DNA from 4 places in the Variovorax sp. OK605 genome. Region 4 is predicted to be linked to each of the others. Evidence: predicted binding sites of a transcription regulator. Region 4 holds the regulator's gene; each other region holds the start of a gene.
What was found. Region 4 encodes sigma-54, which starts transcription at its own class of promoters, with help from an activator protein. Its sites were predicted from a motif close to TGGCANGNAANCTGCTTT; they were not measured.

Region 1 (5,333 bases), on a different contig from region 4:
CTGGCGCATCGATGGCGCAGCCATGGCAGCCATCACCGCGAAGATGACCAGCGTCACCATCAGCTCGATGAGCGAGAACCCGCTCTCGCGAGCGGATCTCAGCATGTTGCACCCTTGCTTGTGATCCAGCAGCCTTGGAGGGCACCAGTCCAGCCGGCGTCCAGGCCGGTGGTTTCCTTGGCTCCACTGGCTGTCAAGGTGTAAACGAACCCGCTGGTACTCGTGTTGTCCAGACCTGTAGCAGTCACGGTGTATGCGGTTGCACTGAGGCCCGAGCATGCGAACCCGAACCCCTTGGTGGCGCTGGGTGGCGTTGCAATCGTTCCGGGATCACAAGCCCCCGCGTACGTGCGATTGTCTTGAAAGAACTGCTCCATCCGCGGTCGCATGCCAGCCAGCAGCCCCAACGCTTCAGATACCCGCGCACGCCGCACGTAATCCGAGTACTGCGGGATCGCGATCGCGGCCAGAATGCCGATGATCACGACCACGATCATGACTTCGATCAGCGTGAAGCCGGCACTGCGGAAACGGGTTTTGTAGAAGGTCATGACGGGCCCAAGAGCGCTCTGAGAGCAGCAGACACAAATGTGTATCTTTGTGTCTTAGCTTACGCTTCTTTACGTTCCGTAAAAAACCGCTTATCCGGAAACAAATGCCGCTTGTCGCGTCGGTATGGCCTTAGGCATCGCCCTGAGAAGTTGCGCCGCAGCAGCGATCAAGGCGCCAGTGAATCGACGGACTTGCCCTCGATCCAAGACCTGTATTGATGCGGAAATGCAACGCTGAATCGCTCTGCCTCACGCCGGGCCTCGCTGTGCATGCCCAGCAACTCGGCGCTTTCGATCAGCTTGACGATCACGCGAGGCTCGGGGGAAAAGTGCAGGAGCCGCAGAGCCAGCGCATGAACTTCCAGCGCATTGGCGGGGGTCACCGCGGTGAGGGTGAGTTTGGCGAAAGCCACTTGATTGGCGAACAGCCACGAACCGCTCAACTTTTCGAGGGTGTCTTGCTCGTATGCGGGCAGCCGCTCCTCGCGAGGCAGGTAGATCTGGCTGATGCGAATGTAGTCCCAACTTGCATAGCAGACGATGGCAATCAACCCGACGGCCGGAGCCATCGACAGAGCCGATGCCCACCGCGAGGATCGAGCCGATTCAGTTCGCTTGGCAGACCAGAGCACCCCGAGGCAAAGACCGAAGACCATCTGGAATGGCCCGTACCACAACGGGTATTCGAGCAAACTGTGCAGCACGATCACACCCAGCAGTCCCCACACCATGAGGCGGAACGGATCGCGCTCGAGCCAAGGTCGCGAAGTGACCACCAACCAGAGAAATCCACCGCAAATCAGAACTGCGGCGGGAATGCCGAGTTCGACCGCCAGATGCAGCGGCAGGTTGTGGGCGTTGTCGAGGATCTCGACGAAGCGCGCCCCGGGATACAGCGTGCTGTGCATGTAGTGCGCAAAGCTCAGCTCGCCCCAGCCCCACCCGCGCCACGGATGCTCCGCGATGAGGGTCAGCACGTTGTGCCAAAGAATCAGCCGGCTGTGGCCCACTGGCGCGCCCTCGCTCAGGCGCTGCGCCATGCTCTCGCCCGCGCCGCCGACGAGTTGCGGCAGCGTCCAGGCGGACAGGAAGTACAAGGGGACCAAGCACAGCAGCGCCATCGGGACGGGCAGGCGGTATGGCATGTTTGGATTCGCCGCACTCCGGCACGGCTCGCGTCGCTCCCGCCGCGCCATCCAGGCCGTTACGCCGACGATGAGCAGAAATTCGAGCAGGCCCGTCCGCGACGTAGAAGCGGCGGCCGCCACCACCAGCAGGGCGATTGCCGCTAGCCAGGCAAGGCGCCTGAGGCGGCCCGTGCTTCTGCGTGCCGCATAAAGCCAGAGCGCGGAAATCAGGGCCATGCTGATCAAGCTGGCGAACTGATTGCGCTGGCGCAGATTGCCGAAAGCCTGTCCGACCGCAGGCGCGCTTGTCCAAGGCTCCAAGCGATCAGCCAACCCGAAGTACTGCAACAGGCCGAGCACGGCGCTGATGAGCCCTGCCCCCAACAAACCCTGGGCAAGAACCGCATGCCAGCGGGCGCCGTAGTGCGCGAGGCTCGAACCAAGACAGGCGGCCATAACGGCGGCAAAGATGGCGAGCACGGCGGGGCTGCGGGCACTGAGACCGAGCCCTGCTTCGAGAGAAGCGGCGACAAGGAGTGCGACCACGGCGAGGCAAGCCATTACCCGGCCGCTCAACTGGAGGACGCTCGCGTTGACCAGGATCAGCAAAAGCGCGATGGACAGCCACGACACCAACTGCTGCCAAACGTTGACAGAAGGGCCTGCAACGACCGGGAAGATGAAGGGCAACGCGATCAGAGCACTGCCGGAAGCCGAGGTGGCATCCAGCGAGGCACTCTCAGTGGCAAACCGTGGCAGCAGAGCGAATTTCATGGCCGATCTTGCTCACGAGCCTAGCGCTTCTTTGAAGCGATGCGCGTGACTTTCAGACCTTAGGTTCAATATCAAACGGAAACTGGTTTCCGACCAAGCGCTAGACGAGATAGAAAGCGAAAGCAAGCCCCCTCGGCTCGTCCGTAGGTAGGCAACGAGGGATTGCTCTCCCACCTGAATTAGCCAGCCGACTTGTTAAAGTTGATTTCCATTTTTTTAAATTAACACGACCCACTAAGGGCACTCAAACGAAAAAAGCCGCCCGGAGGCGGCTTAATAATTGACCAAGCTAATTAGACACCCGGGCATTCCTTAGGCGACAGCTTGACGGCCACCGAGGTAGCACAACCCCAAGTACCTGTCGTGCCACCAGTGCCTGCGGTGTCAGCGCCGCGAGTCCAAGTGATGGTTTGACCATTCACTTGGGCGTTGCCAATAAGCGTGCAAACGATGGTGCCACCCGAGTTTGCAGGGGCAGTGGCACCGGTGAAGCCAGTCATGGTAATCGCGCAGCGCTTCGTTGGCGTATTCAGGCCGATATCGGTGACATTGGCGGGCGGCGTGCCCGAGGCAATGCGGTCTTCGATGTTCACCTTGGCGGGAGTAATTTCCGCAAGGCCGCCAGCAACTTGCGACTTGGCAACGTAATCCTGATATGCCGGCAGAGCCACAGCAGCCAAGATACCGATGATCGCCACAACGATCATCAATTCGATAAGGGTAAAGCCGGCCTGTGCGCGGCGAGCGATGGTACGACGGTTCATTTAACTAACTCCAGGTTGGTTGGTTGTTACGCCCGGGAACCTGCCCGGAGCGGAGTACCTTCCGCAGCATCCGTGCCAGCCTGTTTTCAATCGCTTACATCTCGGGATTAGTGATTTTGTTCACACTTCAGTTACAGCGAGTGACACTTCTTGCTCTCGCACGAGACAAAAGGTGACAAGTTTGTCACCTCCTCTTTCCAACCAACTCAAAACGTCAACACCCCGTCCGCCCTCAACCACCGGATGTCCCTGTGCGCCAGCCCCGCGACCTGGTGATCCACCAGCGCGTCGATCTGGCTCATGATCTCCTCGGTCTCCGCGGGCTTCGTGTGCGTGATGTAGATCGGGAACTGCTTGCCCGGATCGATGCGCGCCAGTTCGTCGGCCAGCACCGCCGGCGACAGATGCAAGCTGCGTTCGGCCAGCGCCTGCTCCCTGCTGCTGAACGCCGTCTCGATCACCAGCATCGCCACGTCCAGCGCGTTCACCCGGTCCCAGAACGGCGCATTGCGCTCGGTGTCTCCGCTGAAGACCCAGTGAGCGCCCCCTTCGGCGCGCCGCACAGCGAAGCCGCAGGCCGGCACGGTATGCACCGCCGGCAGGACCTCGATGCGCTTGGGCTCGCGGCTCCCCAGATCCAGCACCTGGCCCACCACGATGTCGTGAAAACTGACGAACGGCGCATCCGCGCTCGGAATGCTCTCGAAATCCGGCCAGATGACGTTGTTGAACACATGCGCCCTTAGCGCCTCGATGGTGGCGCGCAGCGCATGCACGCGCAGGGGACGGGTGCGGCGGCTGCCGACGGCGTCGAGCATCAGGGGCAGCGCGGCGATGTGGTCGAGGTGGCAGTGCGTCAGCACGACGTCGTCGATGCCGGCCATTTCGTCGAGCGTGAGGTCTCCGACACCCGTACCCGCGTCCACGAGCAGGTCGGTGTCGACCAGGAAAGACGTGGTGCGGCAGCCCTTGGCGATGGCGCCCGAGCAACCCAGCACACGAACCTGCATTGTGAGAGACCCCTTGTGTGTGTCTGTCGTCATTTGGTTTCGAACCGGGTTGCGCCGTCCCAATTCGGGTCTTGCGGCCGCAACGCCATCGAGGCTAAACGCTGGGCGTAGAGCTGGTAAAGGACTTTTTTGGCATCGGCAACGAGCAGCGGGGCGAGCAGGTTGCGGCCCACGGCCCAGTCCTGGCGCCGGTACGCGGCAAGCACTTCGGCCCATCGGGCGAGCATCTGCTGTGCCTGTTCGACCGCCTCGGGCGTGCGCGCGGCCAAGGGGGTGAAGACGGCCACGGCCTGGGCTTTGCCCTTGACCAGCACGCTGTCCAGCTCCTGCCAGACGTAGTCCGGCGCCAGCTCGCGTGTCGCGCCGCTGGCCACGATTTCCACCCCGTAGTGTCCGCTCAAGCCCTCCAGCCGGGAAGCGAGATTGACTGCATCGCCGACCACGGTATAGCTGCGGCGCGCGGTCGAGCCCATGTCGCCCACGCTCATCACGCCGCTGTTGATGCCGATGCCCACGCTGATCTCGGGCCGGCCGCTGGCGCGGTGGGCCTGGTTGATGTCGCGCACGGCGTCGGCCATGCCCAGGGCCGCCCGCACGGCAAGGGTTGCGTGGTCGGGCGTGTCGATGGGTGCGCCCCAGAAGGCCATGACGCAATCGCCCATGTACTTGTCGATGGTGCCCCGGTGGGCGCTGATGACGTCGGTAAGCCGGCTGAACACGGTGTTGAGGAAGGCCTGCAGCTCCGCCGGCGCCATCTGCTCCGACAGGCGCGTGAAGTCGCGCATGTCGCAGAACACCACGGTCATCGGCTTGCTCTCGGCGCGCATGCTGTAACGGTCGGGGTGCACCATCATCTCGTCGACCAACTGGGGCGGCACGTAGGTGCCGAAGAGCCGCACCAGCCCTCGCCGCGCATGCGACTCGACGAAGTAGCCCCAGCTCATGTTGAGCGCGAAGGCCAGCGCGGTCATCGCGAGCGCCGACGCCAGCGGCAGGACGAGCCCATGGCCTAGGTAGAGGCAGACGTTGACGCCTGTGAGCGCGGCGATCGTGCCCGCGGCCAGCAGCAGCGCGCGCGGCGCCGACAGCATCGACAGCCCGAACGCG
Region 2 (5,333 bases), on a different contig from region 4:
CGTACAGCACATCGGAGCGCAAGACGTACTTGGTGCCCGACTCGACCGCCGCGCCTTCATGCCACGTGTCGTGAATGAAGAGCAGCGCCGCGCCGGGCTCAGGCTTCACGCGGAACTCGCGGAAGTCGGTGTCGCCGCCGGTGAAGCCGTCGTTCAGGTAGACCAGCAGCGTGAGCCGGCTCGTGAGCCCGTCTTCATGCCAGGGTCCGTCCTTGTGCATCTTGAAGCGCTGGCCGGGCGCGTACCTGTAGAAGCGCAGGTCCCTGGGCAGGCCCTTGGGCGTCTGCCCGCCGACCTCGGGCAGCGCCACGCCTTGCAGGCGCTGCCACAGCAGCTCGACCCAGGAGGGCGACGGCAGCATTGCGCGTTCGTTGTTGCGGATCGGCGGCATCGCCTTCGGGCCATCGGCGGTGCGCACGCCGGCCGACGCGAAACCTTCGCGCTCGGCCAATGCGATGAGCTGCTCGCACTCCTCGGGCTCGACCAAGCCCTCGATGGAAAACGCGCGCGGCGAATGGGCAACCAGCCGCATGCGTGCGCTGCCCTCTTTCGCAGCGGTCGTCAGTGCGTGGGAACCAGGAAGTCCTGGCTGATGCGCCCGCCCAGCTCGTTCACGCGGTCGAGGAACTGCGTGAGGTAGGCGTGCAAGCCCGTCGCCAGGATCTCGTCGACGCGCGCGTACTGCAGGTCGGCCAGCAGCTTGCCGGCGCGGCGTTGCGTTTCGGCGCTCTGCTCGTTCTGCACCTTCGCGAGGTTGTTGACCACCTCGACCAGGCTCGCATGCAGCGAGCGCGGCATGTCGGCGCGAAGAATCAGCAGCTCGGCCACGCGCTCGGGCTTGATCACGTCGCGGTACACCTTGCGGTACACCTCGAAGGCCGAGACGCTGCGCAGGATCGCGCTCCAGTGATAGAAGTCGTACTCCTGGTCTTCCTCGGTGGCGGCACCGAAGAACTCGCTGTTCAGCGCGTGGAATTTCACGTCGACCAGCCGCGCCGTGTTGTCGGCGCGTTCGAGGAACGTGCCCAGGCGCGAGAAGTAGAAAGCCTCGTCCTGCAGCATCGTGCCCAGCGTGACGCCGCGCGACAGGTGCGAGCGGAACTTGACCCACTCGAAGAACTGGCCCGGGTCGCGCTCGAAGTCGCCCGAGCGCAGCATGCGGTTCACTTCGAGCCAGGTGGTGTTCTGCGTTTCCCAGGCCTCGGTGGTGAGCGCGCCGCGCACCGCGCGGGCGTTCTCGCGCGCGGCCTTCAGGCAGGACACGATCGACGAGGCATTGCTCTCGTCCTTGACCATGAACTCCATCACTTCCTTGGGCGCGATCTGGTCGTACTTCTGGTTGTACAGGGGCAGCAGTTCGCTGATGGACAGCACGCCCTGCCAGCCGTACTTGGCGACTTCGGCGGACTGCGGCAGCAGCGAGGTCTGGTAGTTCACATCGAGCATGCGCGCCGTGTTCTCGGCGCGCTCGGTGTAGCGGGACATCCAGTAGAGATGGTCGGCGGTGCGGGACAGCATCGTGTGGGCTCCTACATTCCTACGTGGACGATTGGCTTTGCGACTGCGTGGCCGCCTTGGGCTTCGGCGCGCGATCGGCTTCGAGGATCCAGGTGTCCTTGGTGCCGCCGCCCTGCGACGAATTGACCACCAGCGAACCTTCCTTCAGCGCCACGCGCGTGAGGCCGCCGGGCACCATCTGCACTTCGCTGCCCGAGAGCACGAAGGGGCGCAGGTCGATGTGGCGCGGCGCGATGCCGGCGTCCACGAAGGTGGGCGAGGTCGACAGGCTCAGCGTGGGCTGGGCGATGTAGCCGTCGGGCTTGGCGATCACGGCCTTCTTGAAGTCCTCGATCTCGGCCTGCGTGGCGGCCGGGCCGATCAGCATGCCGTAGCCGCCGGCGCCGTGCACCTCCTTCACGACCAGGTCCTTCATGTTGTCCAGCGTGTACTGCAGCTCGTCCTTGTTGCGGCACATGTAGGTAGGCACGTTCTTCAGGATCGGCTTCTCGCCGAGGTAGAACTCGATCATCTTCGGCACGTACGGGTAGATCGACTTGTCGTCGGCCACGCCGGTGCCCACGGCATTGCAGATCACGACGTTGCCCGCGCGGTAGGCGCGCATGAGGCCTGCCGTGCCCAGCGTGGACGTGGGGCGGAACACCTCGGGGTCGAGAAAGTCGTCGTCCACGCGGCGGTAGATGACGTCCACGCGCTTGGGGCCGCGCGTGGTGCGCATGTAGACGAAGTCGTCCTTGATCAGCAGGTCCTGGCCCTCGACCAGTTCCACGCCCATCTGCTGGGCCAGGAAGGCGTGCTCGAAGTAGGCGCTGTTGTACATGCCGGGCGTGAGCACCACCACCGTGGGCTCGGCCGTGGCCGGCGGCGCGCTGGCGCGCAGGGTCTCGAGCAGCAGGTCGGGGTAGTGCGCGACCGGCGCGATGCGGTTCTGGTTGAACAGCTCGGGGAAGAGCCGCATCATCATCTTGCGGTTCTCCAGCATGTAGCTCACGCCGCTGGGCACGCGCAGGTTGTCCTCGAGCACGTAGTACTCGCCGTTGCCGTCGGCATCGGGGGCGCGCACGATGTCGATGCCCGAGATGTTCGAGTACACGTTGTGCGGCACGTTCACGCCCATCATCTCGGGACGGAACTGGGCGTTGTTCAGGATCTGCTCGGCCGGGATGATGCCGGCCTTGATGATTTCCTGGTCGTGGTAGACGTCGTAGAGGAAGCGGTTGAGCGCCGTGACGCGCTGCACGAGCCCCTTCTCCATGCTGGCCCACTCGTGGGCGGGAATGATGCGGGGCAGCAGGTCAAACGGGATGAGCCGCTCGGTGCCGGAGCCGTCCTCGTCCTTCGCGCCGTACACCGCGAAGGTGATGCCGACCCGGCGGAAGATCATTTCCGCCTCTTCGCGCCGCGAACGCATCACCTCACCGGGTTGCTTCGCGAGCCATTGGTCGTAGCGCTTGTAGTGCTGTCGGATCGCAGCCCCCGAGTAGGGCAACTGCTCATACATCTCGTCGAATTTGTGCATGGAACGACCAATCTCCTTGAGCCATAGCTTAGCAAGTTCGAGGCCAGTGAAAGCCCTGATGCGAAGCCCAAGGAAACGGTCGAGGGTCTTTTTTTTCGTGTTCCCGGCGTGCGCTGCCGCCGAATCACTGCAGGGTGCCGTCGCCGGCCACCGCGCCCCTGCGCGGCGCCAGGAACCGGCGGATGCGGTCGCCGGCCTCGTCGCCGTACAGGCTGGTCAGGAAGGATTCACGTTCGGCGTCCAGCTGCTCGCGCCGCGCCCGGCCGCGCGCGCCGTGCACCAGCGCCTTGATGCGCGCCTGCGCCTCGAACGGCCCGCGCGCCAGTTCCTGCGCCCAGCCGAGCGCCGCGTTGTAGGCGCTGCCGGCAGGCACCACCTTGTTGACCACGCCCCAGCCATGCAGGCGCTCGGCGCTCACCGGCGTGCCGTCGAGCAGCATCTCGAGCGCGGCCTGCGGCGGCAAGGCCCGCGCCAGCGAATCGGTGCCGCCCGCTTCGGGCGACAGGCCCATGTTGACGTAGGACATCGCAAAGCGCGCGTCCTCGGCCGCCACGATCAGGTCGCACGCCAGGCACACCGAGAAACCACCGCCCATGGCCGCACCCTCGACCGCGGCAATCACCGGCTGGGGCGCTTCCTGCAGGGCCATGACCCACTCGTGCAGCGCGTCGATGTGGCCGCGCTGCTCCGCCTCCGGAAACTTGCGCTGCCGCGCCAGCCGCTTGAGGTCGCCGCCGCCGGAAAAGTGGGCGCCGTCGCCGCGCAGCACGATGGCGCGCACGGTGCGAAAACCCGCGGTCGCCCGCACGGCCTGGGCGGCGGCGCGGTAGATGGACGGGTTGAGCGCGTTGCGCGAGCGCGGGTTGCTGATCGTCAGCACCAGCACGGCGCCTTCGCGGTGCGTGCGCAGGTGGGCACCGGCGGGTTCGATGGGCTCGGCGCCCTCGGCGAACGCTTCGGGGCCCGGCCCGACCCCGTCGCGCGCGGGCAGCGCGTCGGCGTTCATGACGACACCCCCAAGGGCAGCGAGAACAGCGAGGGCAGCGAAGACAAGGCGAGATGGGGCGTGAAGCAGTGGCGCATGGTGTTTCCTTTCGGAAATGAATACGAAACTACTCAACGCATCGGATTCAGAACGGCACGACCCCGGCTTAGGTTTCAGCCCGCAATTTGCCAACTACTTCACAGATTTAAGGGTTCGGCGCCCGGCTTTCGCCGTCCGCGACGCCTCCCGGCGCGCGTTCAGCCGGCGCGTTCGACCAGCGCGTCCACCACCATCGCCCCCTCGCCCACCGCCCCGACCATGACCGGGTTCACGTCGATCGAGGCGATCCGGCCGCCCGCCGCCGCAATGAGCCGGCCCACCGCCACGACCACCTCGGACAGCGCCTGCACGTCCAGCGGCGGCTCGCCGCGCACGCCGCCGAGCAGCGGCGCGATGCGCAGCGTGCTCAGCGCGGCCTTCACCTCGGCCGCGTCGAAGGGCGGCAGCAGCACCGCCACGTCCTGCATCGCCTCGACGTTGGTGCCGCCGTCGCCGACCACCACGACCGGGCCGAACACCGGATCCAGCCGCGCGCCGACCATGAACTCGTGCCGCCCCTTGTGCATGGCCGCCACCAGCACGCCCTCGCGCGCCGCGCCCAGTTCGGCCAGCTTGGCCCATTGCGCGTCGAACAGCGCCGCCGCCTCGTCGGCGCTGCCGACCCGCAGCGCCACCAGGCCGTGTTCCGACTTGTGCGGCACGTCGGCCGAGCAGGCTTTCACCACCGCCGGGGCACCCGCCTCGGCCACCGCACCCCAGGCATCGCGCGCCTGCGCCGCCGTGCGGCACAGCCGGTGCGCCACCACCGGCACGCCGCGCGCGGCCAGCAGCGCAAGGCTCTCGGCCTCGTTCAGGAAACGGCCGCTGCCCCGCGGCAGCGCGGGCGCCGCCTCTTCGGGCCAGGCCGCGTGCGACTCGCGCATCAGCGCCGTGTGCGACGCCAGTTGCGCCAGCACGCCCAGCGCCTCGGTCTCGTTGCCGAAGGTCGGGATGCCGCGGGCCTTGAACGGCGCGGCCACGCTCGCCTGCCAGGCGGCCACCACCACCGGCTTGCCCGTTGCGGCCTCGAACTTCGCGGTGTCGTTCGCGAAGGCCTCGACGTCGTAGCCCGCGCCAGCCACCGGGATGTTGATGAAGAACAGGTCGGCCGCCGGGTCCTGCGCCACGGCGGGCAGCACGTCGCCGAACAGGCCGCTGTTGGACAGCAGCGCGGCGGTGATGTCGATCGGGTTGGTCGCCGTCGCGAAGCCC
Region 3 (5,333 bases), 310 kb from region 4:
GCTTGCCTTCGATGGCGGTGTAGCCCTTCATGAACTGGCGCGCTTCGTCGGGCTTGGTGCGCACCAGCTCCACGCCGCGCGCATAGGCGGCGATGTACTTCTTCGCCACCTCGGGGTTCTTCTTGATGAACTCGGTGGTGAGGCTGGCCGCGCCGCCGTGCCACGGCGCCATCGGGTCGCCCAGGATGTATTTGGCGACCACGCCGGCCTCGATGACGCGCGTGGTGCCGTTCATGCGGCCCACGGTGCCGGTGGGCTCCAGCGTGTAGCAGGCGTCGACCTGGCCCGCCACCAGCGCGGCCACGTGCTGGCCGATGGGCAGCTCGCTCACGCTCGCGCCCTTGGCGCCGGCGCGCTCCAGCATGGTCTTGCACAGCGTGACGTTCTGGATGCCGGGGCCCGAGGCGACCTTCTTGCCGGCCAGCTCGGCCATGCTCTTGATGGGGCTGTCCTTGGCGACGATGAACTCGTCGAGCACGAACTTGGCGTTGCTCGGGTTGGTGCAGAAGATCTTGAAGAGACCCGGCTGCGCGATCTCGCCGATGGCGAGGTTGGCCGAGCCGGTGCCGTTGGCGCTGCCGTCGCAGCGCCCGGCGAGCATGCCTTCCATGACCTGCTGGGCGCCGGCGAATTTCAGCGGCTCGACGTCGAGGCCGGCTTCCTTGAAGTAGCCCTTGTCCACGGCCGCGAAGAACGGCAGGCCGGCGGCCACGGGCCAGAAGCCGATGCGCAGCTTGGGCGCGCCCTGCGCGCGCACCATGGCGGGCGCGGCCAGCACGGCCAGGCCCGCGGCGCCGGCCTGCAGCAATTGGCGGCGGCGGTGCGATGCGGATGGTTTGTCTTGGGTGCTCATCGGGGCTCCTGGGTCAAGGTCAAAGAGAAGAAGGAGAAGGAGAGAAAGAAGAAGGGGTGGCGCGGCTCGCGACGTAGGCACGCCAGCCGCCATGCGAAGTCACGTCCTGCGCGCCGGCCAGTGCATGGCCTTCGCAGATGAAGCCCTTCACCCAGCTGCCGTCGGCCAGCTCGACGCTGCCGAGGCCCAGGGGCGGCGGGATCAGCGCGAGGAAGCTGCCGACCTGCGCGAGGGGCACGGCCCAGACTTCGAGCGCGATGGCGGCGCCTTCACTGCCTTTATTGCCTTCACTGCCTTCAGCCACGCGCTGCAGGCCCGGCTTGGGCGGCACGGTGCCGGGCAGCGCATGCAGGCGATAGGCCGGCGCGGTGGTGGTGGCGCGCAGCAGCGTGGCGCCGCGCTCGGTGAGCTGGCTGTTGAGCGGCATGCCCGACAGGTGCGCGCCGACGACGGCGATCGGCAGCAGGTCGGCACCCTCGGCGGCGAGCCCCGGAATGGCGCGCATCGCCGGCAGCGGCGTGCCCGTTGCGCCCTGCGGGAGGCCGGTGGAGTGATGAAAGCGCTGACCCAGATCGGCCAATGCCAGGTCGCTGCCGCAGGGCCCGATCAGCGTGATGCCGAACGGCAGGCCGTCGGCGCGCAGGCTGCCGGGCACCGAGAGCGCGGCGTAGTCGAGCAGGTTGACGAAGTTGGTGTACGCGCCCAGGTTGCGGTTGAGCACGACCGGGTCGGCGCGCATCTGCTCGCGCGTGTAGTGCGTGGGCGCGGTGGGCACCACCAGCACGTCGATGTGGCGCCACATGGGCTCGACCTGCTGGGCGATGGCGCGCAGGCGGGTCTGGGCGTCGAACACGTCGGCGGCGGTGTAGCCCTGGCCCTGGGCGAGGATGCCGCGCACGGGCTCGATCACCTCTTGCGCATGGGCGTCGAAGAACGGACGCACCGCGGCGTAGCGCTCGGCGACCAGTGCGCTTTCGTACAGCAGCGCGGCCGCCTCGGCCAGCGGCGCGTAGGGAATGGTGACGGGCGAGCCGCCCAGGGCCAGCAGCCGCGCGGTGGCGTCGTTGAAGGCCTGCTCGGCGGCGGTGTCGCCGAAGAAGCTCAGCGTGTCGGGCACGCCGAAGTTGAAGCGCGCGGGGAGTGGCTGGCGGCGCAATGGCAGGTCGCGCGAGAAATCCCGCGAGTACGGGTCGCGCGCATCATGGCCGGCGGCGGCCAGCAGCACGTCGACGGCGGTGGCGACGGTGCGCGCGAAGATGGAAACGCAGTCGGCGCTCTGCGCCGCGGGCACCACGCCGAAGGCGCTCAGCAGCCCGCGCGAGGGCTTCAGCCCGACGATGTTGTTGAGCCCGGCCGGCACGCGGCCCGAGCCGGCGGTGTCGGTGCCGAGCGCGAAGTCGACCTCGCCGGTCGCCACCACGTAGGCCGAGCCCGAGCTGGACCCGCCCGAGACATAGCGTGCGTCGAAGGCATTGGGCACCTCGCCGTACGGCGAGCGCGTGCCGTTCAGGCCGCAGGCGAACTGGTCGAGGTTGGTCTTGCCGGCCAGCGATGCACCGGCTTCGAGCAGGCGCTGCACCACGGTCGCATGAACCGAGGGGTGCCGCTCGAAGGCCGGGCAGGCGGCGGTGGTGGGCACGCCGGCCACGTCGATGTTGTCCTTGACCGCGAAGCGCAGGCCGGCGAGCGGCAGGGCGAAACCGAGGGCATCGCCGGCCCGTGCGTGCGCGACGGGTTGCGCGAACTTCGCGATCCAGGCGGCGGCAGGCGATCCGTTTTCTTCATGCACCATCATCAGGCATCCAAACTTGTGTACAAGTCGAGATGCAAGCGGCGTGCCAGCGGGAATGGGTGTTGGATTGGCTCCTTCCTCTCCCGGGGGAAGGCTGGGATGGGGGCTGGGCTTCGGTCAGGCGCCGTGGTTGTTCGAAGGCCGTCATGCCCCCACCCCTACCCTCCCCCGGGAGGGGAGGGAGAAATGCAGGCAGCCTGCGATGCACGACGTGTGTCTTGCTCCTCCCCTTCCGGGGGAAGGCTGGGATGGGGGCAGGCCTTCGATCAGGCGCCGTGGTTATTCAAAAGCCGTCGTGCCCCCACCCCTGCCCTCCCCCCGGGAGGGGAGGGAGAAATGCAGGCAGCCTGCGATGCACGACGTGTGTCTTGCTCCTCCCCTTCCGGGGGAAGGCTGGGATGGGGGCAGGCCTTCGATCAGGCGCCGTGGTTATTCAAAAGCCGTCGTGCCCCCACCCCTGCCCTCCCCCCGGGAGGGGAGGGAGAAATGCAGGCAGCCTGCGATGCACGACGTGTGTCTTGCTCCTCCCCTTCCGGGGGAAGGCTGGGATGGGGGCAGGCCTTCGATCAGGCGCCGTGGTTATTCAAAAGCCGTCGTGCCCCCACCCCTGCCCTCCCCCCGGGAGGGGAGGGAGAAATGCAGGCAGCCTGCGATGCACGACGCGTGTCTTGCTCCTTCCCCTTCCGGGGGAAGGCTGGGATGGGGACAGGCCTTCGATCAGGCGCCGTGGTTGTTCGAAGGCCGTCGTGCCCCCACCCCGCCCTCCCCTGGGAGGGAACGGAGAAAGGCAAGCAGCCTGCGATGCACGACGTGTGTCTTGCTCCTTCCCCTTCCGGGGGAAGGCTGGGATGGGGGCGAGCCTTCGATCAGGCGCCGCGCTTATTCGAAAGCCATCGTGCCCCCACCCCTGCCCTCCCCCGGAAGGGGAGGGAGAAACTCAGCTCTTCCTGGCGTCGCGGTAGAGCTTCTCCACCTTCGGCAAATTCGCCTCCAGCTTCGCAATGCGGTCCGGCCCGGTCGGGTGAGTCGACAGGAAATTCAATCCGCCCTGGTTCTTGGAGGCCGTGGCCATCTTCTGCCACAGCGACACCGATGCCTTCGGATCGAAGCCCGCGCGCGCCGCGAGTTCCAGGCCCACCAGGTCGGCCTCGGTCTCGTCGCTGCGGCTGAACTTGAGGGTGATGAGCTGCGTGCCGGCGCGCGCCGCCAGGTCGCCCACCTGGCCCAGGCCGAGCAGCTGCGCACCGATGGAGAGCGCCGCGCCGGTGCCCGCGCTCTTGGCCATGCGGGCGCGCGCGTGCTCGCGCAGCGCGTGGGCCATCTCGTGGCCCATGACCATGGCGACTTCGTCGTCGCTGAGCTTGAGCTGCTCGAGGATGCCGGTGAAGAAGGCGATCTTGCCGCCGGGCATGCAGAAGGCGTTGATCTGCTTGCTGCCGATCAGGTTGACCTCCCACTTCCACTCGCGGGCACGTGCGTTCCACGGCGTGGCGAAGGGAATGAGGCGGTTCGCGATGGCGCGCAGGCGCTGCAGCTGCGGGTTGCCGTCGCCCGCCAGCGCGCCCTTGGCGCGCGCCTGTTCGAGCAACTGGCCGTACTGCTGAACGCCGGCCGCCTCGATCTTGTCGGCGGGCACGAGGTTGCGCGCCATCGAGGCATTGCCGACGTTGACCTGCGCCAGCGCCGCGCCGCTCAGGGCCGTGCCGGCCACGCCGGCCGCGGCCAGCAGGAAGGCCCGCCGTGGATTCCAGGGCGACGCCGCGGCCGGCGCGGCGAATTCGGAGCGATCGCATCGTATGCACATAGGGGCCGGATCATAGGAACAAATGAAGACAAACGGCGCCCCGATGGCCCCCGTCACTCATGGACAATCCCTCACCCATGTCCGCATCGCCTGCAGAAACCCCCACCTCCTCCACCCCGCCCTGGCGCGACGCGCTGAAGGTCTACCTCGAACCCGCCACGCTGCGCATGCTGGCGCTGGGTTTCTCGGCGGGGCTGCCGCTGCTGCTGGTGCTGGGCACGCTGAGCTTCCGGCTGCGCGAGGCGGGCATCGACCGCACCACCATCGGCTACCTGAGCTGGGTCGGGCTGGCCTACGGCTTCAAGTGGGTCTGGGCGCCGCTGGTCGACCGGCTGCCGCTGCCGCCGCTGACCACGCTGCTGGGGCGCCGGCGCGGCTGGCTGCTGCTGGCGCAGGGCCTGGTCGTCGCGGGGCTGGTCGGCATGGCCATGAACGACCCGCGCCTGGGGCTCACGCCGCTGATCTGGTGCGCGCTGCTGGTGGCCTTCGGCTCGGCCACGCAAGACATCGCGCTGGACGCCTTTCGCATCGAATCGGCCGAATCGCGCAAGCAGGCCGCGCTGGCCGCCGCCTACCAGACGGGCTACCGGCTCGCCATGATCTGGGCCGGCGCGGGCGTGCTGTGGGTCGCGGCCTGGGCCGAGGTGGCGCCGGCCGTGGCCGCCACGGGGGCCGCGGCCTACCAGAACGGCGCCTGGAAGACGGCCTACCTGGTGATGGCCGGCTCGATGGCGGTGGGCGTCGTCACCGTGCTGCTGTCGCCCGAACCGGTGCAGCGCGCGCTGCCCAAGGCGAAGAACGCGGCCGAATGGCTGCAGGGCGCGCTCATCGAGCCTTTTGCCGACTTCATCCGCCGCTACAAATGGCAGGCCGCGCTGATCCTC
Region 4 (5,333 bases):
GCCGGCGGCGTGATGGGGCTGCTGGGCGTCCGGCTGGTGTGGTCGGCGGTTCGCGGCAACTAGCGCCGGCCCGGACCGCGCAGCCTAGAGCAGGCTCTCCGGCGTCAGCGGCGCCAGGATCTCGAGCATGGTGCGGTCCCAGAAGCCCGAGTCGGGCTCCTCGGTCAGCACGGTGAGCTTGCCGGCCTCCTCGCTGGTCCATTCGATGCGCGACTCGTTGCTGCCCTCGGCAAAGCGCAGCCGGTAGGCGCCCTGCTGCTTGAGCACGTCGAGCAGCTTGAGCATCTGCTGCGCCATTTCGGGGCTGTGGATGATCAGGCCGATCTCGGTATTGGCCGACTCCGAGCGCGGATCGAAATTCATCGACCCCACGAACAGCGTGCGCCGGTCGATCACCGCCGACTTGGCGTGCAGCCGGCCCACCGAGGTGCCGAACAGCCCCAGCCGCACGCTGCGCCGGGTGCGCGTGGAGCTCAGCTCGTACAGGTCGGCGCCCAGCTTGAGCATGTCCGGGCGGTAGCGCCGGTAGGCGGTGTGCACCAGCGGCTCGTCGGTGGCGGCCAGCGAATTGGTGACCACGCTGATCTTCACGTCGCGCCGGCGGATCTCGCGCATCACTTCCAGCCCCGTGGCGCCCGGGATCAGGTACGGCGAGACGATGGTCACCTCGGCGCGCGCACGGCGCATCTGCTCGACCACGTTGTAGCGCACGCTGTCCACGTCCAGCAGCGGCACGCCGCCGTACGAGGCGGTCTTGCCGATCACGCGGTCGGGCGAATCGGCGTAGGCCTCGGCCAGGGTCCAGATCAGGTTGAGCTTGCCGCTGTCCAGGTCGTCGGCCATCGGGCTGTAGCCCAGCAGGTCGTTGGGCGCGGGCGGCGGCGGGGGTGGCGTGGTGCCGGGCGCGGTGGCGGCCTCGAAGCGGCGCTGCAGCTCCTCGCGCGACAGGTCGCTGGCCACGACCGACGCCACCGGCCGCACGTAGACGCTGTTCCAGTACTGGTCGAACAGGCTGCCCAGCCGCGGCATCAGCGCGCCGGTGACGAAGGTGTCCAGGTCGAGGAAGTTCTCGCCCGCGGTGCGCCGGAAGTACTGGTTGCCGATGTTGCGTCCGCCCGCCACCGCCATCGCGCCGTCGGCGATGAACAGCTTGTTGTGCATGCGCCGGTTCACGCGGCTGAAGTCGAACAGCGACGCGGTGAAGCGCTTCAGGATGCTGCCGCGTCCGGCCGGGAACGGGTTGAACAGGCGCAGCTCCACGTTGGGCGTGGCGGCGAAGCCGCGCAGCAGCTCGTCCTCGCCCGAGGTGTAGAGGTCGTCCATGAGCAGCCGCACGCGCACGCCGCGCAGCGCGGCGTCGCGCAGGGTGCGCAGCAGGTAGCGGCCGGTCTCGTCGTTCTCGATCTGGTAGTACTGCACGTCGAGCGTGCGCTGCGCGCGGCGGGCCAGCTGGATGCGGGTGTCGAAGGCGAAGTCGCCGCCGGGCATCAGGCGAAAGCCGCTCAGGTCGGGGTCGGGCTGGGCAGCCAGCGCGATCTTGCCCAGCGCGGTGTCGGCCGACGCGGCCATGGCCTTGGTGGGCGGGCGCGGGGCCTCGTCGGGCAAGGTGGCGCAGCCGGAAAAAAACAGCACGGCAAGCAAAGCCGACATCCAATGCCCCCAGCGCGACATCGGGCGACGGCTCATCGGCGGCTTTCTACAGCGCCTTGCGCAGGTTGGCGGGGGCGATGCGCAGCGCTTCGCGGTACTTGGCCACGGTGCGGCGCGCGCACTCGATGCCCTGCTCCTTCAGCATCTCGGAGATCTGGCTGTCCGACAGCGGCTTCTTGATGCTCTCGGAGCTCACGAACTGCTTGATCAGCGCGCGCACCGCGGTGCTCGACGCGTTGCCGCCGGTCTCGGTGCCCAGCGCCGAGCCGAAGAAGTACTTGAGCTCGACCGTGCCGTACGGCGTGGACATGTACTTGGCGGTGGTCACGCGCGAGATGGTCGACTCGTGCAGGCCCAGCTCGTCGGCGATCTCGCGCAGCACCAGCGGGCGCATGGCGAGCTCGCCGTGCACGAAGTAGCTCTTCTGCCGCTCGACGATGGCGTTGCTCACGCGCAGGATGGTGTCGAAGCGCTGCTGGATGTTCTTGATGAACCAGCGCGCCTCCTGCAGCCGCTGCGACAGCGCCTGGCTGCCCTCGCCCTTGTGCGCTTTGAGCGCGCCGGCGTAGATGTCGTGCACGCGCAGGCGCGGCATGACCTCGGGGTTCAGCATGACGCGGAACTTGATGTTGGTGCCGCGGCCCGTCTTGGTGACGATCACGTCGGGAATGACGATGTTGCGCTCGACGTCCACGAAGCGCCGGCCTGGCTTGGGCTCCAGGCGCGCGATGATCTGCAGCGCCGAGCGCACCAGCTCCTCGTTGGTGCGGGTGAGCGTGGCCAGCCGCTTGAAGTCGCGCCGCGCGAGCAGCTCCATCGGCAGCTTGCAGATGGCGATGGCGGTCTTGCGGACCAGCGCTTGGTCGTCGCTCTCGTCCTCGCTGGCCAGCGCGCGCAGCTGGATGCTCAGGCATTCGCCCAGGTCGCGCGCGCCGACGCCGGCGGGCTCCAGGCTCTGCAGCAGGCCCAGCGCCACCTGGAAGTGGTGCACGAGGTCGTCGAACTGGTCGTTGTCGTCGCCGGCCAGGCCCGAGGCCAGCGCGGGCAGCGAGTCTTCGAGGTAGCCGTCGTCGTTGAGCGATTCGATCAGGAAGCGCAGCGCGGCGTTGTCGTTCTCGTTCAGCCGCAGGCTCAGCGCCTGGCGGTGCAGGAACGACTGCAGCGACTCCTGGCTGCGCGCGAGCTCGGTGGCGTCGGCGCGTTCGTCGTCGCCCAGGTTGTTCTGGCGCGCGGGCGCGTCGCTGCCCCACTCGCTGTCGTCGGGCGCCGCCATGTCGACGGTGCCGTCGCCTTCCCAGTCGGGCTCGCGCTCGGTGATTTCGGCGGCCGGGCCGTCGGACTCCGTGCTGCTGGTGCTGGTTTCCGTGGACGTGCTGGAGGTGCTTGCGGATGGAGTGAAGTCGCCCTCGCCGCCATCGGCGCTGTCGCCTGCGTCATCGCGCGGCACCGGCGCATCGGCCGTGTCGAGCCCGAACTCCTCGCGCGCCGCCTCTTCCGCGGTGCGCTCCAGGAACGGGTTCTCGTCCAGCATCTGCTCCACCTCCTGGCTCAGTTCGAGCGTGGAGAGTTGCAGCAGCCGAATGGACTGCTGGAGCTGGGGCGTCAGCGCAAGATGCTGCGAGACGCGAAGGGACAGCCCTTGCTTCATGGAGAACCCGACCCTCCCTTACATCCGGAAGTGCTCGCCGAGGTACACCCTGCGTACTTCGGCGTTGTCGACGATCTCCGAAGGCGTGCCTTGTGCCAGCACGTGCCCGTCGCTGATGATGAACGCGTGGTCGCAGATGCCCAGCGTCTCACGCACGTTGTGGTCGGTGATGAGCACGCCGATGCCACGTTCCTTCAGGAAACTGATGATCCGCTGGATCTCGATCACCGCGATCGGGTCGATACCGGCAAAGGGCTCGTCCAGCAGGATGAAGCGCGGCTGGGTGGCCAGCGCGCGCGCGATCTCGACGCGGCGGCGCTCGCCGCCCGACAGCGCCAGCGCGGGCGAATCGCGCAGATGGTCCACGCGCAGGTCGGCCAGCAGCTCGGACAGGCGCTCTTCGATGTGCTGCTTGGACAGCGCCGCCATCTTGCCGTTGGCGTCGGGCTCCTGCTGCAGCTCGAGCACGGCGCGCACGTTTTCCTCGACCGTGAGCTTGCGGAAGATCGAGGCTTCCTGCGGCAGGTAGCTCAGGCCCATGCGGGCGCGGCGGTGGATCGGCATGTGGGCGATCGGCTCGCCGTCGATGGTGATGTCGCCCGCGTCGGCACGCACCAGCCCGACGATCATGTAGAACGAAGTGGTCTTGCCCGCGCCGTTCGGCCCGAGCAGCCCGACGACTTCGCCCTTCTGCACGTCGAGAGAGACGTCCTTCACGACCGTGCGGCTGCCGTAGCTCTTCTTCAGGCCGCGCGCGACCAGGCGGCTGCCCGGCGTGCCGTTGGCGTCCTGCGTTCCAGCGGTTTCGATCACTTGCGGGTTTCTCCCTCGTCACTGAGCGTGGTGCTCGGGCGCAGGCCCTTGCCGGGCGCCGGGGTGGGTGCCGGCGGCGGCGCCTTGGCACCGGCCGGAGCGCCCGGAACGGCAGCGCCGGGCGCGGTCGCGGCCTTGGGGGTCAGGATGGTCTTCACGCGGCCACCCGGGGTGGACGCGTTGACGGCGGTGTTCGGCGGCACGGTGGAACCGTTGACCGTGTAGGTGTCGTTGCTCTGGTCGTAGACGATCAGCGCGCCCTGGCTCTCGTCGTTCGGCGTGGCGCCGAGCAGGCGGCGCATCACGGCGTTGCGGATGAACTTGACGTTGTCGGCGCGGCTGTCGTACTCGATGACTTCCGACTCGCCCTCGATCCACTCGTCGGGCGCGTTGCGCTTCTGCTTGTAGTAAGCGCGCTTGCCGGGTGCCGCGGTGACCACGCCGTACTGGTAGCCCTCGGCGTCCTGGCGCACGTCCAGGCGTGCGCCGCGGATGATGATCGTGCCCTTGGTGACCAGCACGTTGCCCGTGAACACGCTGGTCTGCTTCAGGTCGTCGTAACGCATGGCGTCCGACTCGATGTTCATCGGCTTGGTACGGTCGGCGGTCTCGGCCAGCGCGCCCGAAGCGAAGCCGGCCAGCAGGAGCGCGGCGGCGGCCAGGCGGCCGACGCGACGCAGGAGGGGAGTGGTGGGGTAAGAGTGCAATGTCATAGAGGCACGAAACTTGCTCGGCATTGTATGCGGCTGATTGCGTCAGCCCCGCACGCACAGATGAAAAAGCCCGCCGAGGCGGGCCAGGTATCCCTTGCAAAAAGGGAGAAGGCAGCGGCAGGAAATGCGCGCGGCCTCGGGCGTCAGCCCTTCTTTGCTTCGGTCAGCCCTTCTTTGCTTCGCCGACCAGATAGTTCACGACCTGAAGCACCTTGGTCATGTTACCGGCGGTCTCGCCATCCACATACCAACGGCCGGCCACTGCCATCGCGGGAACGCCGGCCACCTTGTAGGCGTCGGTCATCTGCGTGGCGCGCTTGGCCTTGCTGGCCACGCCGAACGAGGTGAAGGTTTCCTTGAACTTGGCGCCGTCCAAGCCGTTGGCCGAGGCCCAGGCAATGATGTTGGCGTCGCCGTTCACGTTCTGGCGCTGCGCGTGGATCGCGCTGAACACCTTCGGCTGGAACTCGTCGACCTTGCCCATGGCTTCCAGCGCGTAGTACAGGCGC

Region 1: BM013_RS17935 (pilin) is a predicted target of sigma-54. The motif match lies at 3,277-3,294, and genes of this name have one in related genera.
Region 2: BM013_RS38130 (circularly permuted type 2 ATP-grasp protein) is a predicted target of sigma-54. The motif match lies at 3,066-3,083, and genes of this name have one in related genera.
Region 3: atzF (allophanate hydrolase) is a predicted target of sigma-54. The motif match lies at 2,677-2,694, and genes of this name have one in related genera.

The regions. Positions count from the first base shown of each region.
Region 1 covers NZ_FOWL01000006.1:271,548-276,880, reverse strand. Annotated here, with positions in the region: gene BM013_RS17950 (GspH/FimT family pseudopilin) at 1-105, opposite strand, end outside; gene BM013_RS17945 (type IV pilin protein) at 99-551, opposite strand; gene BM013_RS17940 (PglL family O-oligosaccharyltransferase) at 719-2,452, opposite strand; gene BM013_RS17935 (pilin) at 2,746-3,216, opposite strand; gene BM013_RS17930 (3',5'-cyclic-nucleotide phosphodiesterase) at 3,423-4,226, opposite strand; gene BM013_RS17925 (CHASE2 domain-containing protein) at 4,256-5,333, opposite strand, start outside.
Region 2 covers NZ_FOWL01000027.1:32,915-38,247, forward strand. Annotated here, with positions in the region: gene BM013_RS38120 (prolyl hydroxylase family protein) at 1-532, opposite strand, end outside; gene BM013_RS38125 (alpha-E domain-containing protein) at 562-1,518, opposite strand; gene BM013_RS38130 (circularly permuted type 2 ATP-grasp protein) at 1,538-3,037, opposite strand; gene BM013_RS38135 (oxepin-CoA hydrolase, alternative type) at 3,162-4,043, opposite strand; gene BM013_RS38140 (acetate--CoA ligase family protein) at 4,280-5,333, opposite strand, start outside.
Region 3 covers NZ_FOWL01000004.1:465,444-470,776, forward strand. Annotated here, with positions in the region: gene BM013_RS13635 (ABC transporter substrate-binding protein) at 1-853, opposite strand, end outside; gene atzF (allophanate hydrolase) at 873-2,648, opposite strand; gene BM013_RS13645 (M48 family metallopeptidase) at 3,583-4,449, opposite strand; gene BM013_RS13650 (AmpG family muropeptide MFS transporter) at 4,509-5,333, shown strand, end outside.
Region 4 covers NZ_FOWL01000004.1:159,095-164,427, forward strand. Annotated here, with positions in the region: gene BM013_RS12270 (LysE family translocator) at 1-63, shown strand, start outside; gene BM013_RS12275 (phospholipase D family protein) at 85-1,686, opposite strand; gene rpoN (RNA polymerase factor sigma-54) at 1,697-3,298, opposite strand; gene lptB (LPS export ABC transporter ATP-binding protein) at 3,317-4,111, opposite strand; gene lptA (lipopolysaccharide transport periplasmic protein LptA) at 4,108-4,824, opposite strand; gene BM013_RS12295 (thiol:disulfide interchange protein DsbA/DsbL) at 4,988-5,333, opposite strand, start outside.